DNA from 4 places in the Pseudomonas trivialis genome. Region 2 is predicted to be linked to each of the others. Evidence: predicted binding sites of a transcription regulator. Region 2 holds the regulator's gene; each other region holds the start of a gene.
What was found. The regulator FliA, encoded in region 2, starts transcription of late flagellar genes. The targets are predictions, from matches to a motif close to CTAAAGTTTNNNNNNNNNNNGCCGNTAA.
Positions count from the first base shown of each region.

Region 1: the regulator FliA is predicted to act here: its motif matches at 2,481-2,508, upstream of motA (flagellar motor stator protein MotA).
Region 3: the regulator FliA is predicted to act here: its motif matches at 3,132-3,159, upstream of VRB54_RS23555 (methyl-accepting chemotaxis protein).
Region 4: the regulator FliA is predicted to act here: its motif matches at 2,883-2,910, upstream of VRB54_RS05300 (flagellar protein MotY).

Region 1 is NZ_CP142151.1:543,321-549,261, reverse strand. It holds gene rsgA (small ribosomal subunit biogenesis GTPase RsgA) at 1-385, shown strand, start outside; gene motB (flagellar motor protein MotB) at 542-1,558, opposite strand; gene motA (flagellar motor stator protein MotA) at 1,562-2,413, opposite strand; gene VRB54_RS02290 (HDOD domain-containing protein) at 2,580-4,115, shown strand; gene VRB54_RS02285 (rhodanese-like domain-containing protein) at 4,173-4,988, shown strand; gene asd (archaetidylserine decarboxylase) at 5,005-5,865, shown strand.
Region 2 is NZ_CP142151.1:3,776,538-3,782,478, forward strand. It holds gene VRB54_RS16445 (chemotaxis protein CheA) at 1-22, opposite strand, end outside; gene VRB54_RS16450 (protein phosphatase CheZ) at 34-822, opposite strand; gene VRB54_RS16455 (chemotaxis response regulator CheY) at 841-1,215, opposite strand; gene fliA (RNA polymerase sigma factor FliA) at 1,383-2,123, opposite strand; gene fleN (flagellar synthesis regulator FleN) at 2,120-2,953, opposite strand; gene flhF (flagellar biosynthesis protein FlhF) at 3,059-4,375, opposite strand; gene flhA (flagellar biosynthesis protein FlhA) at 4,387-5,941, opposite strand, start outside.
Region 3 is NZ_CP142151.1:5,283,756-5,289,696, reverse strand. It holds gene VRB54_RS23565 (bifunctional diguanylate cyclase/phosphodiesterase) at 1-1,600, shown strand, start outside; gene VRB54_RS23560 (NorM family multidrug efflux MATE transporter) at 1,650-3,026, opposite strand; gene VRB54_RS23555 (methyl-accepting chemotaxis protein) at 3,256-5,232, shown strand; gene VRB54_RS23550 (YifB family Mg chelatase-like AAA ATPase) at 5,273-5,941, opposite strand, start outside.
Region 4 is NZ_CP142151.1:1,221,017-1,226,957, forward strand. It holds gene VRB54_RS05280 (bacterioferritin-associated ferredoxin) at 1-157, opposite strand, end outside; gene VRB54_RS05285 (peroxiredoxin) at 401-1,003, shown strand; gene rnt (ribonuclease T) at 1,103-1,774, opposite strand; gene pyrC (dihydroorotase) at 1,771-2,817, opposite strand; gene VRB54_RS05300 (flagellar protein MotY) at 2,974-3,882, shown strand; gene VRB54_RS05305 (argininosuccinate synthase) at 4,012-5,229, shown strand; gene VRB54_RS05310 (response regulator transcription factor) at 5,845-5,941, shown strand, end outside.

The sequences.
Region 1 (5,941 bases), 2.2 Mb from region 2:
CGGCCAATCGGGCGTGGGCAAGTCGTCGCTGGTCAACAGCCTGCTGCCGGAAGTCGACACCCGCGTCGGCCCGCTGTCGGAGCTGTCCGGTCAGGGCACGCACACCACCACCACCGCACGCTTGTTCCACTTCCCGGGTGGCGGCGAACTGATCGACTCCCCTGGCATTCGTGAATTCGGTTTGGGCCACGTCAGCCGCAGCGATGTGGAAGCGGGCTTCATCGAGTTCAACGACCTGATAGGCACCTGCCGCTTCCGCGACTGCAAACACGACCGCGAACCTGGGTGTGCGTTGCTCAAGGCACTGGAAGACGGACGTGTGCAGCAGCAGCGGATGAACAGCTATCGGTCGATTATTGCGAGCTTGCCTGAGAGCAGTTACTGAACGTATTGGCGAGCGGGCTTGCCCCGCGCCGGGCTGCGCAGCAGCCCTCATCCAAACGGCTTATTTATTCCAGAAATGATTCATCAGGCTTTGGGGCTACTGTGCAGCCAAACGCAGGACAAGCCTGCTCGCCACAATAAGCCAAAGCCTATGTAGCTACGACCCCGTCCCAGGCACCGTCGGATCCTTCACCCCACCATCATCGAACAAATTCAGCTTCTGGCGCAGTTCATGGGCCGGTAACGGCTCCTGCCCCGGCGCAATCGCATTCGGGTCGGTGGGCACTTCACCCGGTGCGCCTTCACCCTGGACGGGTGCCGGTGGCGGCTGGTCGCCTTCAATCGCGCGCTGGGCCTTTTTGGTCAGTACGACGATATCGATGCGACGGTTGACCGGATTGAAGGGGTCCTTGTGATCAAACAGCTGCGAGGAGGCAAACCCCACCACGCGCGCCACTTGCGGGTCCGGGTAACTGCCGGCGACCAGCGCACGCCGGGCGGCGTTGGCGCGGTTGGCCGACAGCTCCCAGTTGCCGAAGTCGCCCTGGCCCGCGTAGGGCTTGGCGTCGGTATGGCCGCTGATGCTGATCTTGTTCGGCACCGCCTTGATGGTGTCGGCCATGGCCAGCAGGATGTCTTCAAAGTACGGTTTGAGGCGCGCGCTGCCGGAGTCGAACATAGGCCGGTTGGCGGCGTCGGTGATCTGGATGCGCAGGCCTTCCGGGGTGATCTCGAACGAAATCTGATCCTTGAACTTGAGCAACTGCGGGTTTTCTTCGACCTTGTTCTGCAACTCCTGCAGCAACAGTTCGAGGCGTTCCTGCTCAACCTGTTCGGCCATGCTCTCGACGGTGTCGCGCTCCACGGGAATCTTGTCCTGCGGCGATTCGGTCTGCACCTCCGGGTTGATGGTGCGCTCCGGCGCCAACTGCGGTGAGCCGCCCAGGTCGATCACAAAGGGCGTGCCGCTTTCCGAGAAGCCGATCGGGTCCTTGAAGTAACCGGCAATGGCGATCTTCTGTTCCGGCGTGGCGGTGGACATCAGCCACAGCACCAGGAAGAACGCCATCATCGCCGTGGCAAAGTCGGCGAAGGCGATCTTCCAGGCGCCACCATGGTGCCCCGCAGCGAAGCGCTTGACGCGCTTGATGATTATCGGCTGGTTGTTTTCCATGGCTTAGCGACCGCGAACCGCTTGCTCCAGCTCGGAGAAACTCGGGCGATGTTTGGGGTAGAGCACCTTGCGCCCGAATTCCACGGCCAGCGACGGCGGCATGCCGGACGCCGACGCCACCAGGCTGGCCTTGATCGCTTCGTACAGATTCACTTCTTCCTTGGCGTCGTGGGCCAGGCAGGTAGCGAGCGGACCGAAGAAGCCGTAGGCCGCCAGGATACCGAAGAAGGTGCCCACCAGCGCCGCACCCACGTGCATGCCAATCGCCGCCTGATCACCTTCGCCGAGGGAAGCCATGGTCACCACGATGCCGAGCACTGCCGCAACGATACCGAAACCGGGCATGCCGTCGGCGACGCCGGTCACGGCATGGGATGGATGCTCCAGCTCTTCCTTGAGGCTGAACAGCTCCATGTCGAACAGGCCTTCCAGCTCATGGGGAGCCATGTTGCCGGAGGACATGATGCGCAGGTAATCACAGATATAGGCGGTCAGGCGCTCGTCCTTGAGCACCGTCGGGTACTTAGCGAAAATCGGGCTGGCCGCGGCGTCTTCGATATCGCCTTCAATGGCCATCATGCCCTCGCGACGACTCTTGTTGAGGATCTCGTAGACCAGCCCCAGCACGTCCAGATAGAAGGTGTGAGAAAAGCGCGAGCCGAACATGCCCACCGATTTCTTGATCACGTGCATGGTCATGTAGCCGGGGTTGGCCTGCAGGAATGCGCCAAACGCGGCACCGCCGATAATCAGCACTTCGAAAGGCTGGATCAACGCGGCAATTTTACCGTGGGACAAGACGTACCCACCGAGCACACTTGCGATGACGACAATGATGCCGATAATTTTAGCCATAGGGGATCTGTACTTGCGCCGTCGGGTTCATGGACATAGTGGGTGCAGCTGAAAACTCTTGTTCTACTTATCGGCAAAACTGCGCCAGACTATAGCCCGTTAAGGCGAAAAGCCAACTCAGCCCGTTCCGGGCACCTTGAACGCAAGTGATGATCGCGCCCCAATGATGGCTAATGAAACCAGCGTCCCAAGTGCCAAACCCACCACCCTCGCCGCCTGGATCAAGCGCCTGGACGATGTGCTGCTGCCCGTGCCGCAGGCCGCCCATGAGCGCGTGTGCAAGGCCATTCGCGACAGCCGCAGTTCGTTGCGAGATATTGCCGAGCTGATGCAGAACAGCCCGGCGCTGGTGCTCAGCGTGATGCGCGAAGCCAACAGCCACACCCAGGGCAGCATGACGGAACCGGCGGAAAACCTCGAAGTGGCGCTCAACCGCCTGGGCCTCAAGCGCGCCGAAGAACTGCTCGCGCGGCTGCCCTCGGTGCCCGCTCAGGACATCCCGCTGGCCTTGCGCCAATTGCTGCTGGTGAGCCAGCACGCGTCCCAACAGGCCAGCGGCTTGTTCGCCAGCCGCCTGGCGCGCCTGTGGCAGGACATTCATTGGGGCAGCCTGCTGTTTCTGTCACCGCTGTGGCCGATGGCCGTGGCCTATCCCAAGCTGCTGGAAGAATGGGAGCTGCGGGTCATCCATAAAGGCGAGAGCGCCCGCGCGGTGGAACAACAGGTGTTCGGCGTGCGCCTTCTGGACCTGTGCCTGGGCCTGACCGAAGCCTGGCACCTGCCGGTCTGGGTGTCCCAGGGTTATACGTTGCTGCGCAACGAGAAACGCCTGCTGGTCAAAGCCTTGCGCATCGCCCGCGAGGATGACGCACTGCGCCACCAGCAATTGCTCGACGCCGAGCCCAACCTGCGCCGCTGGCTCAACCAGCCGGCCAATACCGTGCTGCTGGCCAACGGCCTGGCGATGTCGGCCCAGGAGTCCTGGACCTGCCCGCACGCCGAGCGCTGGCAATACCTCACCGCGCTGTACCTGCAACAGCCGCTGGCCGATGTGCAGCAACAGGCTCACCAGCAGGCCGTCACCAGCGCCCGTACCACCTTGATGCCCGACCTCTGGCACCCGGCGCTGTCGCTGATCTGGCCGTGGCATGTGCAGAAGGTCCATCGCGGCCTGCTGCCGGCGCCACCGCCCACCGCCGAAGCCCTCGCCGTGTGGCGCAGGCACTGCACCGAGCTGCTGTTGGAGCCGAGCCGCTTCGCCAACGCCATGCACCTGACCACCTGCGCCCGGGACGCGCTGGTGGCCAGCGGCATGCAGCGGGTGATGCTGATGATGACGGATCGCGCCCAGAGCACCTTGCGCGTGCATCAGGTTGACGGCCTGCCCCGGGACGCGGCCAACCTGAGCCTGGACGTGGTCAACAGCACGCTGCTGCAGCGCTTGCTGGAGAAGTCCGCCCAGGTGCGCCTTACGCCCGACAACCATGCGCAATTCTCGGCCCTGCTGCCGCCGATCCTGCGCCGCCTGTTCGCTGGCGAACACCTGCTGCTGCGCTCGCTGAGCTGCAATGGCAAGGTGGTGATGCTGATGATCGCCGACCAGGGCGGCGGGCCGTTTTCGGAAACCACCGTGCAGGCCTTCGGCAAAACCGCCCAATGCGTCGAGAAAGCCCTGCACTGCTTTACCAACCGCAGCGCCTGATGCTTGCGCTACAATCGCCCTCCTTTATCACCCACTTTTGTGCCCAGGAGACCTCACATGCCTGACTTCTCTGGCTTGCCGCTGGTGATCGAGTCCAGCGACCTGCTTGGTCAACTGGATGCCGAGCACCTGATTGTGGTGGACCTCACCAGTGCCGCCCGCTACGCCGAAGGGCATATCCCCGGCGCGCATTTCGTTGACCCCAAGCGCACCCAACTGGGTCAGCCACCGGCACCGGGCCTGCTGCCGGACAAGGCCGAACTGGAAAAACTGTTCGGCGAACTGGGCCACACCCCGGACGCCACCTACGTGGTGTACGACGACGAAGGCGGCGGCTGGGCCGGGCGCTTCATCTGGCTGCTCGACGTGATCGGCCACCAGAAGTACCACTACCTCGATGGCGGCCTGTTGGCCTGGCTGGAAGAACACTACCCGCTGTCCACCGAGGTGCCCGCCCCGGCCGGCGGCCCGGTCAGCCTTACACTGCACGACGGCCCCACCGCCACCCGCGAATACCTGCAAAGCCGTCTCGGCGCTGCCGATCTGGGCATCTGGGACGCACGCGGCCCGCTTGAGTATTCCGGCGAAAAGGTGCTGGCAGCCAAGGGCGGGCACATCCCCGGCGCCGTCAACTTCGAATGGACCGCCGGCATGGACAAGGCGCGCAACCTGCGCATTCGCCGCGACATGCCGCAGATCCTCGAAGACCTGGGGCTTACCCGCGACAAGGAAATCATCACCCACTGCCAGACTCACCACCGCTCTGGCTTCACCTACCTGGTGGCCAAGGCGCTCGGTTATCCGCGAGTCAAAGGTTATGCCGGTTCCTGGGGCGAATGGGGCAACCACCCCGACACCCCCGTTGAGATTTAAGGTTTAAGGACAGTTAATGAAAAAGCAGTTGTTTATCCTCAGCCAGTACTTGCTGCCGCACCACTTGCTGTCGCGCCTGGCCGGCTGCATTGCCGAGTGCCGTGTGCGCTGGTTCAAGAATGCCTTCACCACCTGGTTCGCCAAGCGCTATCAGGTGGACATGTCCCAGGCCCTGGTGGAAGACGTGACGGCTTACGAGCACTTCAACGCCTTCTTCACCCGTGCGTTGAAAGACGGCGCGCGCCCACTGGACCAGACGCCGGGCGCGGTGCTGAGCCCCGCCGACGGCGCGGTCAGCCAGCTTGGCCCGATCGAACACGGCCGGGTCTTCCAGGCCAAGGGCCACAGCTTCAGCGTGCTGGAGCTGCTGGGCGGTGACGCGGCCGCGGCTGCGCCGTTCATGGGCGGTGACTTCGCCACCGTTTACCTGTCGCCGAAGGACTACCACCGGGTGCACATGCCACTGGCTGGCACCCTGCGCGAGATGGTCTACATTCCGGGGCGCATCTTCTCGGTGAACCAGACCACCGCCGAAAACGTGCCCGAGCTGTTTGCGCGTAACGAACGTGTTGCCTGCATTTTCGACACAGAGCGCGGCCCGATGGCGGTGGTGCTGGTCGGCGCGATGATTGTGGCGTCGATTGAGACCGTGTGGGCCGGGCTGGTTACACCGCCCAAGCGCGAGCTGAAAACCTTCCGTTATGACGAAGCCGCACGGGCGCCGATTCATTTGGAGAAAGGCGCTGAATTGGGCCGCTTCAAGCTGGGTTCGACGGCGATTGTGCTGTTTGGGCCAGACCAGGTGAAGTGGGCGCAGGGACTGGTGGCCGGCTCGCCGGTGCAGATGGGCCAGGGTATCGGCTCACCCAAAGCCTGACACCGCTCTGAATGTGGGAGGGGCTTGCTCCCGATAGCGGTGGGTCAGTAACCGATGTGCTGGCTGAACCATCGCT
Region 2 (5,941 bases):
CTTCATCGGCGCCGAAGCTCATGTGGGTGCTCCTTAGAAGCCTAAACTGGATAACAGGTCATCGACATCATCCTGACCTGACACAACGTCTTCACGTTTATCGGCATGAATCTGAGGACCTTCACCCTTGGCGAGATGTTTTTGTGGATCTTTTTCCGAGAGGATCGCCGCGCGGTCATGTTCGATGCCGGCAAAACGATCGACCTGCCCGGCCATGAGCACCAGTTTGAGCAGGTTGCTTTCCACTTCGGTAACCAGTTGGGTCACGCGCTTGATCACCTGACCGGTGAGGTCCTGGTAATCCTGGGCCAGCAGAATATCGTTGAGGTTGCTCGCCACCGTGCGGTTTTCCTGTTCGCTGCGCGACAGAAAACCGTCGACCCGGCGGGCCAGTTCACGAAACTCCTCAGCACCCACTTCGCGACGCATGAAGCGCCCCCAGTCGTGGCTGAGCGCATGGGCCTCGGTGGCCATGCCATTGACCAGAGGCGTGGCGTTTTCCACCAGGTCCATGGTGCGGTTGGCCGCCGCCTCGGTCAGCTTGACCACATAGGACAGGCGTTCGGTGGCATCGGTGATCTGCGAAATTTCTTCGGCCTGGGGCATGTGCGGGTCAATCTGGAAATTGACGATCGCACTGTGCAGCTCGCGCGTGAGCTTGCCCACTTCCTGGTACAGGCCGCGGTCACGGGTCTGGTTAAGCTCATGGATCAACTGCACCGCGTCGCCGAAATGGCCTTTTTCAAGGCTGTCGACCAACTGGTGAGCATGTTTTTTCAGGGTCGACTCAAAATCGCCCAATGTTGTTTCTTTCTGCTCCATAGCTCCCCCGCGATGGCATTAGCCGTGGATGCGTTCGAAGATTTTTTCGATCTTCTCTTTTAGCGCCAATGCCGTGAATGGCTTGACTACGTAACCGTTTACCCCGGCCTGGGCGGCTTCGATAATCTGTTCACGCTTGGCTTCGGCGGTCACCATCAGTACAGGCAGGCTGCGCAGCTTTTCGTCAGCACGCACGTGGCGCAACAAGTCGATGCCGGTCATGCCCGGCATGTTCCAGTCGGTTACCAGAAAGTCGATGCTGCCGCTGTTGAGGATCGGAATCGCCGTAATGCCGTCATCCGCCTCGACCGTGTTTGTGAACCCAAGGTCACGCAACAGGTTTTTTATGATCCGCCGCATCGTTGAGAAGTCATCAACGATGAGGATTTTCATGTTCTTGTCCAATTCGACCTCCAAGCAGTCTTAAACGCGCCCAGCACCTGGACGCGCCATTTCAATCAACAGGCGTTACACAAAAAGGACTGCCGGGTCCACCACGGGTCGAACCCGCGAAGGTCGTGACCCTCGCGGTATCGTCTGCAGTGTCCCCACACTGCCTGTCAGCGCGCGCGCCACTCTCCCAAACGCCCCCGCAAACGGGCTGCGCACTGGCTATGCAACTGGCTGACACGCGATTCGCTGACCCCCAGGACCTCACCGATTTCCTTGAGGTTCAGCTCTTCGTCGTAGTACAGCGCCAGGACCAGGCGCTCACGCTCCGGCAAGTTGGCAATGGCGTCCGCCAGTGCACCCTGGAAACGTTCATCTTCCAGGTCGCGTGACGGCTCCATATGCGCACTCGCGCCATCCTCATGCAGCCCTTCGTGTTCGCCGTCCTGCAACAGGTCGTCGAAACTGAACAGGCGGCTGCCCAAGGTATCGTTCAAAATCCCGTAATAATCATCGAGACTCAATTGGAGTTCGGCCGCAACTTCATGATCTTTAGCGTCGCGACCGGTTTTTGCTTCAATTGAGCGAATTGCGTCACTGACCATCCGCGTATTGCGGTGCACCGAACGCGGCGCCCAATCCCCTTTACGCACTTCATCGAGCATCGCGCCACGTATGCGAATACCCGCATACGTCTCGAAACTGGCGCCCTTGCTCGCATCGTACTTGGTCGACACTTCAAGCAAGCCGATCATGCCGACCTGGATCAGGTCTTCGACCTGCACACTGGCCGGCAGGCGTGCCAGCAAGTGATAGGCGATGCGCTTGACCAGCGGCGCATAGCGCTCGATCAGTTCGCCCTGGCTGTCGCGTGCCGATTTTTTATAGAGGTTGTAGCCGCTGGATGTCATAGCACAGGACCCGCGCTTGTCTGATGCACCAATCGTTCGACGAAGAACTCCAGATGCCCGCGCGGGTTGGCGGGCAGCGGCCAGGTATCGACCTTCTGGGCAATCGCCTTGAATGCCAGCGCGCACTTGGAACGAGGGAATGCTTCGTAGACCGCACGCTGTTTTTGCACAGCCTTGCGCACGCATTCGTCGTAGGGAACTGCGCCGACGTATTGCAGGGCGACATCGAGAAAACGATCCGTGACCTTGGTCAGTTTGGCGAACAGGTTGCGCCCTTCCTGCGGGCTCTGGGCCATGTTGGCCAGCACGCGGAAGCGGTTCATGCCGTAGTCACGGTTAAGCAGTTTGATCAGGGCGTAGGCGTCGGTGATCGAAGTGGGCTCGTCGCACACCACCAGCAGCACTTCCTGCGCGGCGCGCACAAAGCTGACCACGGACTCGCCGATGCCGGCGGCGGTGTCGATCACCAATACGTCGAGGTTGTCGCCGATATCGCTGAACGCCTGGATCAGGCCGGCATGCTGCGCCGGGCTCAGGTGCACCATGCTCTGGGTGCCGGAGGCAGCCGGCACGATGCGGATCCCGCCGGGCCCCTGCAGCAGCACATCGCGCAGCTCACAGCGCCCTTCGATCACATCGGCGAGGGTATGTTTGGGGGTCAGCCCCAGCAGAACGTCCACGTTCGCCAGGCCCAGGTCAGCGTCCAGCAGCATGACGCGACGGCCAAGCTCTGCCAGGGCCAGGGACAAATTCACTGACACGTTAGTTTTCCCGACGCCACCTTTGCCGCCGGTCACCGCGATCACCTGTACGGGATGCATGCTGCCCATTTTATTTCTTTACCTTGTCTTGCTTAGACGCAGGCTACATGGCTTGGCCGCTTGAATCGCTTGCAGACCATCGATGTAGGTACATTTCACGGTGTTCATCCTGCCTCAACCGACCCGTTTTGCCGGGTTGTGGTAAAGGTCGGCGAACATATCAGCCATCGCTTCCTCGCTAGGCTCGTCTTGCATTTGCACACTCACGGCACGGCTGACCAACTGATGACGACGCGGCAGATGCAGATCATCCGGGATCCGCGGGCCGTCGGTCAGGTAGGCGACCGGTAATTCATGGCTGATTGCCAGGCTCAGCACCTCGCCCAGGCTCGCGGTTTCGTCGAGCTTGGTGAGGATGCAGCCGGCCAGACCGCAGCGCTTGTAACTGTGATACGCAGCGGTAAGAACCTGTTTCTGGCTGGTGGTTGCAAGCACCAGGTAATTTTTCGATTTGATCCCACGGCCGGCCAGGCTTTCCAGCTGCATGCGCAACGCCGGATCGCTGGCTTGCAGGCCGGCGGTGTCGATCAGCACCACGCGCTTGCGCAGCAGCGGGTCGAGGGCGTTGGCCAGGGACTGGCCCGGGTCGACGTGGGTCACCGGCACATTGAGAATGCGGCCGAGGGTCTTGAGCTGTTCCTGGGCGCCAATGCGGTAGCTGTCCATGCTCACCAGCGCGATGTTGTTGGCGCCGTACTTGAGCACGTAACGGGCGGCCAGCTTGGCCAGGGTGGTGGTCTTGCCCATGCCGGCAGGGCCGACCATGGCGATCACACCGCCCTCTTCGAGGGGTTCGATTTCCGGGGTGGCGATCATTCGCGCCAAGTGCGCCAGCAGCATGCGCCAGGCCTGACGGGGCTCCTCGATGTTGCCGGTCAGCGCCAGCAGGTCGCGCGACAGCGGGCCAGACAGGCCGATGCGTTGCAGGCGACGCCACAGGTTGGCCTGTTGCGGCTTGCTGCCTTGCAACTGGTTCCAGGCCAGCGAGCCCAGTTGTACTTCGAGCAGTTCGCGCAGGCCGTTGAGTTCAAAGCGCATCGAATCGAACACGCGCTGGTCGACGGCGGCAGCCGGGGCCGGTGCGGCAGGACGCGGCGGCTCGACGAAAGTCGGCTCCACCAGCGGCTCGGCAGCGGTCAACGGCAGGCCGGCGAACAGCTGGCGATTGGTGGTGGTGTCGCTGTCGCCGCGCATGCTGAGCTCGGCCTGGGCCGACACAATGCGCGAGGCGGTCTTGCGCAGCTCGTCTTCGAGTTCCATGTTCGGCACGCGTGGCGCCAGGGCCTGGGGGGTGTAATCCAGGGCAGCCGTCAGCTCCACACCGCCGGCGATGCGGCGGTTGCCGATAATGGCAGCATCGGCGCCCAGCTCATCACGCACCAGTTTCATGGCCTGACGCATATCGGCGGCGAAAAAACGCTTCACTTGCATAACCCACTACCTCAGCCGTTGGGCCCTACTGTCGCGACGATAGTCACTTGCTTATTGTCAGGAATTTCCTGGTAAGCCAATACGTGCAAATTCGGTACTGCCAGGCGTCCAAACCGCGACAACATCGCTCGGACCGGGCCTGCCACCAGCAGAATCACCGGCTGGCCCTGCATTTCCTGGCGCTGTGCGGCGTCGATCAACGAACGCTGCAGTTTTTCAGCCATGCTTGGCTCCAGCAGAACGCCCTCTTCCTGGCCTAATCCTGCCTTCTGAATACTATTGAGCAAAATCTGTTCCAACCTTGGCTCCAAGGTGATAACAGGCAGCTCGGAGTCAAGCCCTACAATGCTTTGCACGATTGCGCGGGACAATCCGACCCGCACCGAAGCCACCAGCGCGGCGGTATCTTGACTCTTGGCGGCATTGTTGGCGATAGCCTCGGCAATGCTGCGAATGTCGCGTACCGGCACCTGTTCGGCCAACAGCGCCTGCAGCACCTTGAGCAACTGCGACAACGAGAGCACGCCCGGCACCAGCTCTTCGGCGAGTTTTGGCGAGGCCTTGGCCAGCAAACCCATCAATTGCTGGACTTCCTCGTGACCGATCAGCTCGTGGGAGTGCTTGTAGAGGATCTGGTTGAGGTGGGTAGCAACTACGGTGCTGGCGTCCACCACGGTGTAACCGAGCGATTGCGCCTGGCTGCGCTGGCTGACTTCGATCCACACCGCGTCCAGACCAAAAGCCGGATCTTTGGCGGTGATGCCGTTGAGGCTGCCGAACACCTGGCCCGGGTTGATCGCGAGCTCCCGGTCCGGGTAGATCTCGGCTTCGGCGAGAATCACGCCCATCAGGGTCAGACGGTAGGCGCTGGGCGCCAAGTCGAGGTTGTCACGGATGTGCACGGTGGGCATCAGGAAGCCCAGGTCCTGGGACAACTTCTTGCGCACCCCCTTGATCCGCGCGAGCAACTGGCCACCCTGGTTGCGGTCCACCAGAGGAATCAGGCGGTAGCCAACTTCCAGGCCGATCATGTCGATAGGAGTCACGTCATCCCAGCCCAACTCCTTGGTTTCCTGGGCGCGGGCCGGGGATGGCAGCAATTCCTGCTGGCGCGCCACCTCTTGCAGGGCCTGCACCTTGACCGCGTTCTGTTTTTTCCAGAACAGGTAAGCACCGCCGCCGGCCAGGGCCGCCATGGTCAGGAACGACACGTGGGGCATGCCCGGCACGATACCCATGATCGCCATGATGCCCGCCGCCACGGCCAGGGCCTTGGGCGAGGCAAACATCTGCCGGCTGATCTGCTTGCCCATGTCTTCGGAGCCCGAAGCACGGGTCACCATGATGGCCGCTGCTGTGGATAACAACAGTGATGGCAATTGCGCCACTAAACCGTCACCGATGGTCAGCAAGGCGTACACCTTGCCGGCATCGCCGAAGGTCATGCCGTGCTGGAAGATACCCACGGCCATGCCGCCGATGAGGTTGATGAACAGAATCAGCAGGCCGGCGATGGCGTCGCCACGCACGAATTTGCTCGCACCGTCCATGGAACCGTAGAACTCG
Region 3 (5,941 bases), 1.5 Mb from region 2:
GTTGCGCGAGTGCCTGGCGCCGATGGGCGACGCAGCTGTGTTGATCAGCGCGCCCAACTGGGACTCGGTGAGCCGTCTATTCGATGACGACCACAGCGCCGTGTTGTTGACCACCCCCGGCCTGCAACCCGGGCCAGGCCGCTGCAGCCTGCCGTGCGTATTGCTGCTGGAGGAGGAGCCGCTGGTTTCACCGCTGGGGGTCAGTGACTGGCTGGTGCGTGATGCACTGGACGCCGGCACGGTGCGCCGTTGCCTGCGCCATGTGCGTGAACGTGGCGTGCTCGAACACACACTGCAGCGTCTGGCCGAGCAGGACCCGCTCACGGGGATCGCCAACCGTCAGGGCTTCCAGACCCTGTTGGCGGCGCGGCTGGCCGATAATGAAGGACGCGGCCTGGCCCTCGGTCACCTGGACCTCGACAATTTCCGCCACGCCAACGACGCCCTCGGCCATCAAGCCGGCGACCGGCTGATCCTGCAAGTGGTCTCACGGCTCAAGAGCCAACTCGAAGCCGGCGACCAGTTGGCACGCCTGGGCAGCGACGAATTCGCCCTGTTGATCGACACCCGCCGCGCACCCCAGCGCGCTGAATGGATGGCTGAGCGCATCACCCAGGTCATGGCCGAGCCGTACTGGGTGGACGGTGAAAGCCTGCTGATCGGCTGCAGCCTGGGCGTGGCCCATGCCCGCGCGCGCGCCGGCGCCGACCCGTTGATGTGGCATGCGCACATCGCCATGCAGCAAGCCAAGAGCACCCAGGGCTGCACCTTTCATATCTTCAACGAGCGCATCAACCGCAATGCGCGCAGCCTTGCCGACCTCGAAAGCGAACTGCGCCGCGCCTTGCGCCGCGACGAGCTGGAACTGCATTACCAGCCGCGCCTGGACCTGGGCGACGGCCGTATCGTCGGCCTCGAAGCCCTGGTGCGCTGGCGCCACGGCGAGCGCGGGCTGCTGGCGCCCAGCGAATTCGTGCCCCTGGCCGAACAGAGCGGCCTGATCGTGCCGCTGGGTTACTGGGTGATCTCCCGCGCCCTGCGCGACATGCAGGACCTGCGCGAGCGTGGCCTGCCGCCGCTGCACATGGCGGTCAACCTGTCGTTTCGCCAGTTCCAGGACAGCCAGTTGCTGTCCACCCTCAGTCGGCTGATCACCGAGCGTGGCGTGGAAGCACAATGGCTGGAATTCGAGCTGACCGAAACCGCCGTGATGCGCCGCAGTGATCTGGTCAAGCAGACCATGGACGCCCTCGGCCGCCTCGGCGTGCGGTTTTCTCTGGACGACTTTGGCACCGGCTTTTCGTCGTTCGTGCACCTCAACAGCCTGCCGATTGCCTTGCTGAAGGTCGACAAGAGCTTTGTCGGCGGCATGGAAGAGCGCGAAGAGAACCGCAAGCTGGTCCATGCCATGATCAACCTGGCCCACAACCTCAACCTGGAAGTGGTGGCCGAAGGCGTGGAAACGCCGGAGCAACTGGCGTTGCTGCGCCTGTTCGGCTGCGACCAGGCCCAGGGCTACCTGATCAGCAAGCCGTTGCCGTTGCCGGAGTTAGTGCAGTATCTGACTCACGGCAAGGGCCAACAGGCGCAACTGGGCTGACGTGAAAACCCCATAAACGGTGGGAGAGAGCAAGCCGCTTCCCACCGTTTTAATCAGGCAGTGCCTCCTGCCGAATCATCCGCTTGATCTTCGCTTCAAACGCCCAGGTCAGGCTCACCGCAGCACACGCCAATCCCAGCGCCAGCCCCCACCACACCCCTGTGGGCCCCCAGCCAAAGGTGAACGCCATCAACCACGCCGCCGGCGCGCCGATCAGCCAGTAGCACCCGAGCCCCACCAGAAAGGTGGTCTTGGCGTCCTTGAGCCCACGGATGCAGCCCATGGCGATGGTCTGCACACCGTCGAACAGTTCGAACCAGGCCGCCACGGCCAGTAGGCTGACGGCCAGCACGATCACATCGTGGAACGCCGGGTCATTGTGGTCGAGAAACAGCCCGATCAGCGGGTCGGAATACAGCCACAATACCCCGGCAAATCCCAGCATCACCACGCCGCCAAAGCCCATGCCCACGCGTCCGGCCGTACGCACCTTCAGCAATTGCCCGGCGCCGTAGTGCTGGCCGATGCGCATGGTCACCGCGTAGGACATACCCGCCGGCACCATGAACGCCACCGAGACGATCTGCAGGGCAATCTGATGCGCCGCCAACTGCGTGCTGCCCATGGTGCCCATGCACAGCGCCGCAAAGGCGAACAGCCCGACCTCCACCGCATAGGTGCCGCCAATCGGCAGGCCCAGGCGCCATAGCTCGCGCAGGTAGTGGGTATTGAGGCGCAGCAGGCCGGTGCTCAGCGGGTAGGCGGCATAGACGCGGTTGCTGCGGATGTACGCCATCAGGGCCAGCGCCATGCCATTGGCGACAATGGCAGTCACCAGGCCGATGCCCATCAGGCCGAGCTTGGGCAGGCCGAACATGCCTTCGATCAATGCATGGTTGAGCAGGTAGTTGACCACCGTGCCGCCCAGGCTGATCACCATCACCGGCGTTGCCTTGCCGATGGCGCTGGTGAAGCCGCGCAAGGCCATGAAGCTCAGGTAGCCGGGCAGGGCGAGCGGCAGCAGGGTCAGGAACTGCCCCGCCGAATTCACGTTGGTTTCGGTCTGACCGAACATCAGCAGCACCGGCTTGAGGTTCCACAGCAGCAAGGCCGCCGCCAACGCCATCAACCAGGCCAGCCACAGCCCGGCCTGGGTCAGGCGGGTGGCGCCTTCGATATCCCCTGCACCATGACGAATGGCAACCAGCGTGCCCACCGCTGCAATCACGCCAATGCAGAAAATCGCCACGAACGAATAAGTCGCCGCGCCCAGGCCGCCACCGGCCAGGGCTTCAGGGCTCAGGCGGGCCATCATCAACGTGTCGGTCAGCACCATCAGCATGTGCGCCAACTGTGAGGCGATCAATGGCCCTGACAGCCGCAGAATGGCCCAGAGTTCGGTACGTGCCGCAGGTTGCATGATCATCACACTCGACAAGGCGCAAGGATGGGGAAGGGGGATTCTCGGTGCTTTGCGCGCAATTGTAAAAAGAGATGAATGCAATCGTTTGCGTAATGCCCCCTTGATTCTCTCAAGTATTGGCAAACCCCGCCGAAGTAGGTGTGTCGGACCTTCACCCCGACGTTTCCCACTAGATAATTTGCCGAGCATCGCTATGAGATCAGGATGATCCTGGCCTCGGTCAGGAGCTGTCATGTCTCAACCTCGCGCCCGGATTGCCTCACAGTTAGGCCTCGCATTGGCCGTGATTCTGGCTGTCGCCATCGGCGGCAGTACCGTTTTCGCCTTGCGTTCTCTCGACTCCGCCAACCTTGCCACCCGCGAGGAGCATCTGGCCAGTGAGGCGCGATTGCTCGCCGATCAGCTCAATACCTTCCACAGCACCTTGCGCGAGAGCACGCAGCGCCTCACCGGCCTGTTTGAAAAGCGCTTCAGCGCCGGGTTGAGCGTGCGCGCCGATCAGATGATCGCCGTGGGCGGCGTGCAGACCCCGAGCCTGTTGCTGGGCAGCGATGTGCTCAACAACAACTTCACGGAAGTGGATGAGTTCAAGCAGATGTCCGGCGGTGTGGCCACGGTATTCGTGCGCAGCGGCGACGACTTCATCCGCGTCAGCACCTCCCTGACCAAGCAGGACGGCAGCCGCGCCATCGGCACCGTGCTGGACCGCCAGGGTCCGGCCTATCAGCGCGTGCTCAATGGCCAGGTCTATATCGGCCGCGCCGTGTTGTTCGACCGCTCCTACATGACCCAGTACAGCCCGGTACGCGACAGCAGCGGCAAGGTCATCGCCGTGCTGTTCATCGGCTTTGACTACACCGACGCGCAGGCCGCGCAGTTCGAAAACCTCAAGCGCTTCCGCATCGGTCAGACCGGCTCCCTTGCCCTGTTGGATGAACAGAAGCACTGGCTGGTGCCGCCCGCTGGCGTGCAGGCGCCGGATCAAGCGGTGCCGGTGATGCTGGACCTGGCGAAAAAGCCTGGCTCAGGCCGCTTCTGGAGTGACAAGAACGAAGATTTCTACAGCGTGTCGGTGCCCTTCGAAGGTGGCCCCTGGGCCGTGGTGGCAAGCATGCCGAAGGCCGAAATTCGTGCCGTGACCTGGGACGTCGGCATGCGGCTGGTGATTGGCAGTGTACTGGCGATGTTGCTGGCGGTGGGCGCGATCGTGTGGCTGTTGCGCAGCAAACTGGCGCCCCTGAGCGACCTGGTGCGCCAGGCCGAAGCCTTGGGCGCGGGCGATTTGAGCGCACGCCTCAATGTCTCCAGCCATGACGAGATCGGCCAGTTGGCGCGTAGCTTCAACCAGATGGGTGAAGCGTTGTCGACCATGGTGTCGCAGATCCGCAAGGCGGCCGAAGAGGTCAACAGCCGTGCCGAGGCGTTGTCCGGGTTGTCGGGTGGTGCCTATGAAGGCATGGAGCAGCAGTCCGGTGAGATCACCAGCATGGCTGGCGCGGTGGAAGAGTTCAGCGCCACCTCCCTGAACATCGCCGACAACATGGGCAACACCGAGCGCCTCGCTCAGGAAAACGCCCAGCAAACCCGCATCGGCCGTACCTCGATGCAAGAGGCGTCGTCGTCTCTGGAACATATCGCCACCGCCCTGAACAGCACCGCCACGGTGATCAATACCCTTGGCCAGCGCTCCCAGGAAATCGGCGGCATTGTCGGTGTGATCACTGCCATCGCCGAACAGACCAACCTGCTGGCGCTCAACGCGGCCATCGAAGCCGCCCGCGCCGGTGAGCAAGGTCGTGGCTTCGCCGTGGTCGCCGACGAAGTGCGCAACCTGGCCTCGCGAACCCGCCAGGCCACCGATGAAATTTCCGTGATGATCCAGAGCATCCAGCAGGAAACCGGCAACGCCATCAGCACCATGGAACAGGGCAATGTCCTGATGCAGGAAGGCCTGTCGCGCAACGCCGACGTGGCCTCGGCCCTGGCGCGTATCGACGAGCAAAGCCGCTCGGCCGGTCAGCAGTTTGCCGCCATTACCACGGCTACCCAGGAACAGAGCAGCACTGCAACTCTGCTCAGCAGCAACCTGCAGAGCATTGCGATGGCCAACAGCGAGCAGCGGGAAGTGGTGTCGAACCTGGCGATTACCGCCAAGGAGCTGGAGACGTTGGCGGCGGGCTTGCGTCATGAGGTAGACCGGTTCCGCTAAGACCTTACAGACACAATCACAGTTGAGCCTGCGCCAAGGCTCAAGTGAGTGCCGCCGGGCGGTATTGCAGTGCCTCTTGCAGATGGTGGCGCGCGATGGCGTCTTGTTGTTCAAGGTCCGCCAGCGTGCGCGCCACCTTGAGCAGCCGGTGTGCCGCACGCAGGGACAACGTCAGCCGTTCGCAGGCCGTCTCCAGCCAGCGCTCGTCGACCTTTGCCAGCGTGCAATGTTCGCGCAATCCCGGCAGGTCCAGAAAGGCATTTGCACACCCCTGGCGTTGCTGTTGACGCTCGCGCGCCTCGGCAACGCGCGCCGAGGCGTTGGCTGTTGTGTCACCCTCGTTTTGAATGGGATTGAGCGCGGTGGTCTCCCGTGCCACGGTCAGGTGCAGGTCAATCCGGTCCAGCAACGGTCCGGAGAGCTTGTTGCGATAGCGCTGAACCTGTTCCGGCGTACAGCGACAGCGACCACTGGGCTCGCCCATGTACCCGCAAGGGCACGGGTTCATCGCGGCCACCAGTTGAAAGCGCGCGGGGAAACTCACGCGGTCACGGGCGCGGGAGATCACGATGTGCCCTGACTCCAGGGGTTCGCGCAGCACCTCCAGCACCTTGCGGTCAAACTCCGGCAATTCATCGAGGAACAGCACGCCATGGTGCGCCAGGGTGATTTCCCCCGGTTGCGGCTTCGATCCCCCGCCCACCAGGGC
Region 4 (5,941 bases), 2.6 Mb from region 2:
GCGTTTCCCGTACCACTTGCTTGGCGAGGCAGGCACATTTACCACACTGGCTGGCAACGCCGGTGGTTTCGCGCACTTCCTTATAGCTGCAGCAACCTTCATAGATTGCTTCGCGGATTTGTCCGTCGGTGACGCCAGTACAAAGGCACACATACATAGGGAGAACCATCGCGGTGTGAGGCTTGAATGCGTTGGATCTTAATGTTAACGAGAATGATTGTCAAAGTACATTCACAGGGTATTTCCCGGCGCGGCGCCCGCACTGACGAACGGTTTTTTCAGTGTATGATGCTCGGTCTTCACGAAGCGTGACTGCGTCACAGGTCTGTCGCTTGAACGCGGCAGACTAAAGGCCGGTCCTGTTACTTCAATCTTCACCCTTAACATCAGGAGATACCCAATGAGCGTACTCGTCGGCAAACAAGCCCCGGATTTCGACGTACCTGCCGTGCTCGGCAATGGCGAAATCGTAGACAGCTTCAAGCTGTCTGAAGCCATCAAAGGCAAATACGGCCTGGTGTTCTTCTACCCGTTGGACTTCACCTTCGTCTGCCCGTCCGAGCTGATCGCTCTGGACCACCGCATGGACGATTTCAAGGCGCGCAACGTTGAAGTGGTTGCCGTGTCCATCGACTCCCATTTCACCCACAACGCGTGGCGCAACACGGCCATCAACGATGGCGGCATCGGCAAAGTCAAATACACCATGGCTGCCGACATGAAGCACGAGATTGCCAAGGCCTACGACGTTGAGTCCGAAGGCGGTGTGGCGTTCCGTGGCGCGTTCCTGATCGACGACAAGGGCGTTGTGCGCTCGCAGATCATCAACGACCTGCCGCTGGGCCGTAACATGGAAGAGCTGATCCGCCTGGTCGACGCGCTGCAGTTCCACGAAGAGCACGGTGAAGTCTGCCCTGCCAACTGGAAAAAAGGCGACAAGGGCATGACCGCTTCCACCGAAGGTGTTGCGGCTTACCTGACCGAGAACGCCGGCAAACTGTAAGCCGAAGTCGAGGTACAAAAAAACCGGCCTGTGAGGGCCGGTTTTTTTATGCTTGGGAGATGGTTTTTGTGGGAGCCGGCAAGCCCACTCCCACAAGTTTCAGTCGCCGAAGTCTTCCCAACCGCCCATCTGCTTCCAGCGGTTAACGATGCCGCAGAACAGCTCGGCGGTCTTCTCGGTGTCGTAGCGCGCCGAGTGGGCCTCGCGGCCGTCAAAGTCGATACCGGCGGCCTGGCAGGCCTTGGCCAATACCGTTTGACCATAGGCCAGGCCGGCGAGGGTGGCGGTGTCGAAGCTGGAGAAGGGGTGAAACGGGTTACGCTTCATGTCCAGGCGCGCCACGGCGGCGTTGAGGAAGCCCAGGTCGAAGCTGCTGTTGTGGCCAACCAGGATCGCGCGTTTGCAGCCATTGGCTTTCAACGCCTTGCGTACTCCACGGAAGATATCGGTCAGCGCCGCTTCTTCACTGACCGCCATGCGCAGCGGATGGTCGAGCTTGATTCCGGTGAACTCCAGGGCGGCAGCTTCGATGTTCGCGCCTTCGAACGGCTCGACGCGGAAGAAATGCGTGTGTTCCGCAAACACGAAACCCTGCTCATCCATGCCGATGGTGGTGGCGGCAATTTCCAGCAAGGCGTCGGTGGCGCAGTTGAAGCCACCGGTCTCTACGTCGATGACAACCGGCAGATAGCCGCGAAACCGCTCGGCCATCGGATGGCGAGAGCCGCCACCGCTGTGCTCGTGTTCGTCATCGTAATGGTCTTCACTCACTTGCTTTCCTCCAGCAGGCGCCAGCGCAGTGTTTCACCGGCGCGCAGCGGGATTACGGTCAGCTCGCCGAACGGCAGGCTGACAGGGGCAGTCCAGTCTTCACGGACCAGGGTGATGCGGTCGGTATTGGCCGGCAGGCCGTAGAAGCGCGGGCCGTTGAGGCTGGCAAACGCTTCGAGCTTGTCCAGCGCGTTGCGTTGCTCGAAGGCTTCGGCGTACAGCTCGATGGCAGCAAATGCGGTGTAGCAACCGGCGCAGCCACAGGCGGCTTCCTTGGCGTGCTGGGCGTGGGGCGCCGAGTCGGTGCCAAGAAAGAACTTCGGGCTGCCGCTGGTGGCGGCGTCCAGCAAGGCGACCTGGTGGGTGTTGCGCTTGAGGATCGGCAGGCAATAGAAGTGCGGTCGAATCCCGCCCACCAGCATGTGGTTGCGGTTGTACAGCAGGTGATGGGCGGTGATGGTCGCGCCGACGTTTTCCGAGGCTTCGGTGACGAACTGCACGGCATCAGCGGTGGTGATGTGCTCGAACACCACCTTGAGGGTCGGGAACAGCTCGACCACGCGCCGCATGTGCTCGTCGATGAAGATCTTCTCGCGGTCGAACACATCCACGTCGCCACGGGTGACTTCACCGTGGATCAACAATGGCATGCCGACCTCTGCCATGGCTTCGATGGCCGGCAGAATCTTGTCGATGCTGGTCACGCCGGAGTCGGAGTTGGTGGTGGCGCCCGCCGGATACAGCTTGGCTGCGTACACAAAACCGCTGGCACGGGCTTCGCGAATTTCTTCAGGCTGGGTGCGGTCGGTGAGGTAGAGCACCATCAACGGTTCGAAGTGGCTGCCGGCCGGTCGTGCAGCGAGGATGCGCTGGCGATAGGCGTCGGCTTGCGCGGCATTGCGCACCGGAGGTACCAGGTTGGGCATGATGATGGCGCGGCCAAACGTGCGCGCTACATCGGCCACGGTGTGGGGTAACGCAGCACCATCGCGAAGATGAATATGCCAGTCGTCGGGACGCAGCAGGGTCAGGCGGTCGGACATTGGGGATTCCAGGCGGGTCAATCTGGTGGGAATGCTACCGGAAAAGACTGTTGCAGGCACTCGCTATCAAGTTTTGCAGGATGCGACCGATAGCTGGGGGTATGCCTTAACGACGTATGACGCCTTGATGTGTTGTAGAAACCAGTGGAGCCGCCCGTGCGCCAGCATTATCTAGCCCTGCTCAGTGTGTTCGCCAGCCTGCCTGCAATGGCCCTCACGTTCCAGACACGTCTGGAGAATATTGAGTGGAAGGTGGAAGGCGATCAGTTCGAGTGCCGCCTGACCCAGCCGATCACCGATTTCGGCTCGGGTGAGTTCGTGCGCCGTGCCGGCGAGCAGGCGACGTTTCGCCTCAAGGCCTATAACGGTGCACTCGGCGCGGGCTCGGCGACGCTGCTGGCGGCCGCTGCACCTTGGCAGCCGGGGCGCGGCGACATCAATCTGGGCGCGGTGCGGGTCGGCAGCGGCGATGTGCTGTTTAACAGTTCCCAGGCCCAGGCCGGGCGCCTGTTCACTGGCTTGCTGGAAGGGCGCAGCCCCACTGTGCGTCATTACGGGCGCGAGGGCGGCTACTCGGAGGTTCGCCTGTTGCCGGTGAAATTCAACAAGGCCTACAACGACTATCAGGTGTGCACCGCCAAGCTGTTGCCGATGAATTACGACCAGGTCAAACAGACCGAAGTCGGTTTCCCTGGCGGTGGCGTTGAACTGGACTCCGCTGCCAGGCAGAAGCTGTCGGTGATTCTTGCGTACCTCAAAGCCGATCCCACGGTTAACCATTTGGAGTTGAACGGTCACTCCGACAACAGCGGTAATCGCCTGACCAACCGCGACGTATCGCGCCGTCGTGCCCTGGCGGTGATGGACTACTTCAAAGCCAATGGCATCCCGGAGTCGCAGATCACTCTGCGATTCCACGGTGAAAGCTACCCGCTGGCGCCCAACACCAACGCGGCCAACCGCGCGCGCAACCGTCGTGTGAACATTCAGCTTGAACGCGTGGCGGCCCCCGAAAAACCGGCACCGCAGGCTACCGCTCCAGGCAATCCGGCACACACTTCATAAGGTGCGACCCTCGGTCGCGCCGTCGACATAATCTGTCGCTTTATCTTCATTTGCTGTCGCGCCCCTGTAAATTCACGGTTTTGATCGGTAGAATCGTCGCCTTTCCGTACAACCCCGTGGAGTGATGGCATGGCCGACGTAAACAAGGTCGTTCTCGCGTATTCCGGCGGCCTGGACACTTCGGTGATCCTCAAGTGGCTGCAGGATACTTATAACTGTGAAGTGGTGACCTTCACCGCTGACCTGGGTCAGGGCGAAGAGGTCGAACCGGCACGTGCCAAGGCGCAAGCCATGGGCGTGAAAGAGATCTACATTGACGACCTGCGCGAAGAGTTCGTCCGCGATTTCGTCTTCCCGATGTTTCGCGCCAACACCGTCTACGAAGGCGAGTACCTGCTGGGTACTTCCATCGCACGTCCGCTGATTGCCAAGCGCCTGATCGAAATCGCCAACGAAACCGGCGCCGACGCCATTTCCCATGGTGCGACCGGCAAGGGCAACGACCAGGTGCGTTTCGAACTGGGCGCCTACGCCCTCAAGCCAGGCGTGAAAGTGATTGCACCGTGGCGTGAATGGGACCTGCTGTCCCGTGAAAAGCTGATGGATTACGCTGAAAAGCACGCAATCCCGATCGAGCGCCACGGCAAGAAGAAGTCCCCGTACTCGATGGACGCCAATCTACTGCACATCTCATATGAAGGCGGCGTGCTGGAAGACACCTGGACCGAGCACGAAGAAGATATGTGGAAATGGACCGTCTCCCCGGAGAACGCTCCCGACAAGCCGCAATACCTGGAGTTGACCTACCGCAACGGCGACATCGTCGCGCTGGACGGCGTCGAGATGACCCCGGCCACCGTGCTGGCGACCCTCAACCGCATCGGCGGCGAGCACGGTATCGGCCGTCTCGACATCGTCGAGAACCGTTACGTGGGCATGAAGTCCCGTGGCTGCTACGAGACGCCCGGCGGCACCATCATGCTGCGTGCCCACCGCGCTATCGAGTCCATCACCCTGGACCGCGAAGTGGCTCACCTCAAAGACGAACTGATGCCCAAGTACGCCAGCCTGATCTACACCGGCTACTGGTGGAGTCCTGAGCGTTTGATGCTGCAACAGATGATCGACGCCTCCCAGGCCCACGTGAACGGCGTGGTGCGTCTGAAGCTGTACAAGGGCAACGTGATCGTCACGGGTCGCAAGTCCGAGGAGTCGCTGTTCGACGCCAATATCGCCACCTTCGAAGAAGACGGCGGCGCCTACAACCAGGCGGACGCGGCGGGCTTCATCAAGTTGAACGCACTGCGCATGCGCATCGCGGCCAATAAAGGTCGCAAGCTGTTCTGAGTGTTCCAGGTAATCTGAAAAAGGCCCCTTATTCAAGGGGCCTTTTTTTGACCGGAATTAATGTAGAGCGAACATGCTGTTTACTTATGTTTAAGATTGTTTGCTATTAAACACGGCACCCCCTGATTTACGCCTCCTGTTCTGAAACTTCACAGGGACGAATGAATTGTTTACACCTGAGCAGGAACTGTTTCTTACAGAAAAATCACTCAAAGAAGTACAGCGTGAATGTAATGCGCTGAAATTTCTGTAGGAATTTTAAGGTGTGGACACCTATGTTGAATGGAACTGAATCAGAGGGAGTGTTTTCACCTGTGCGATCTCGTGAATGCCACAAGCAAGGGGCATTTCCTGAAAGTCGCGTGCGCCACGTTTACAGCCGCCCCTTTAATCGGTGCGTATTTCACTCAAAATATGTAGGGAAACGGAAAGGTCTGAAAGGCTGCATAAAATCGAATGCATCCTCATTGTTGTTTTTTTGTAGGCTGATTCCGATATCGTTGTGGCTTGGGTCTCTGCTTGCTGTTGCTCGGGGGGGAACACTATGCCAACTAGGAAACGACTAGGCTATTGTGTTTGCTCTGAATAATTCGAACAGCGAAATTGGACTTTCTTATGAATAAAGTGCTGATCGTGGATGATCATCCGGTGATTCGTCTTGCTGTGCGTATGCTGATGGAACGTCATGGTTATGAGGTCGTTGCAGAGACCG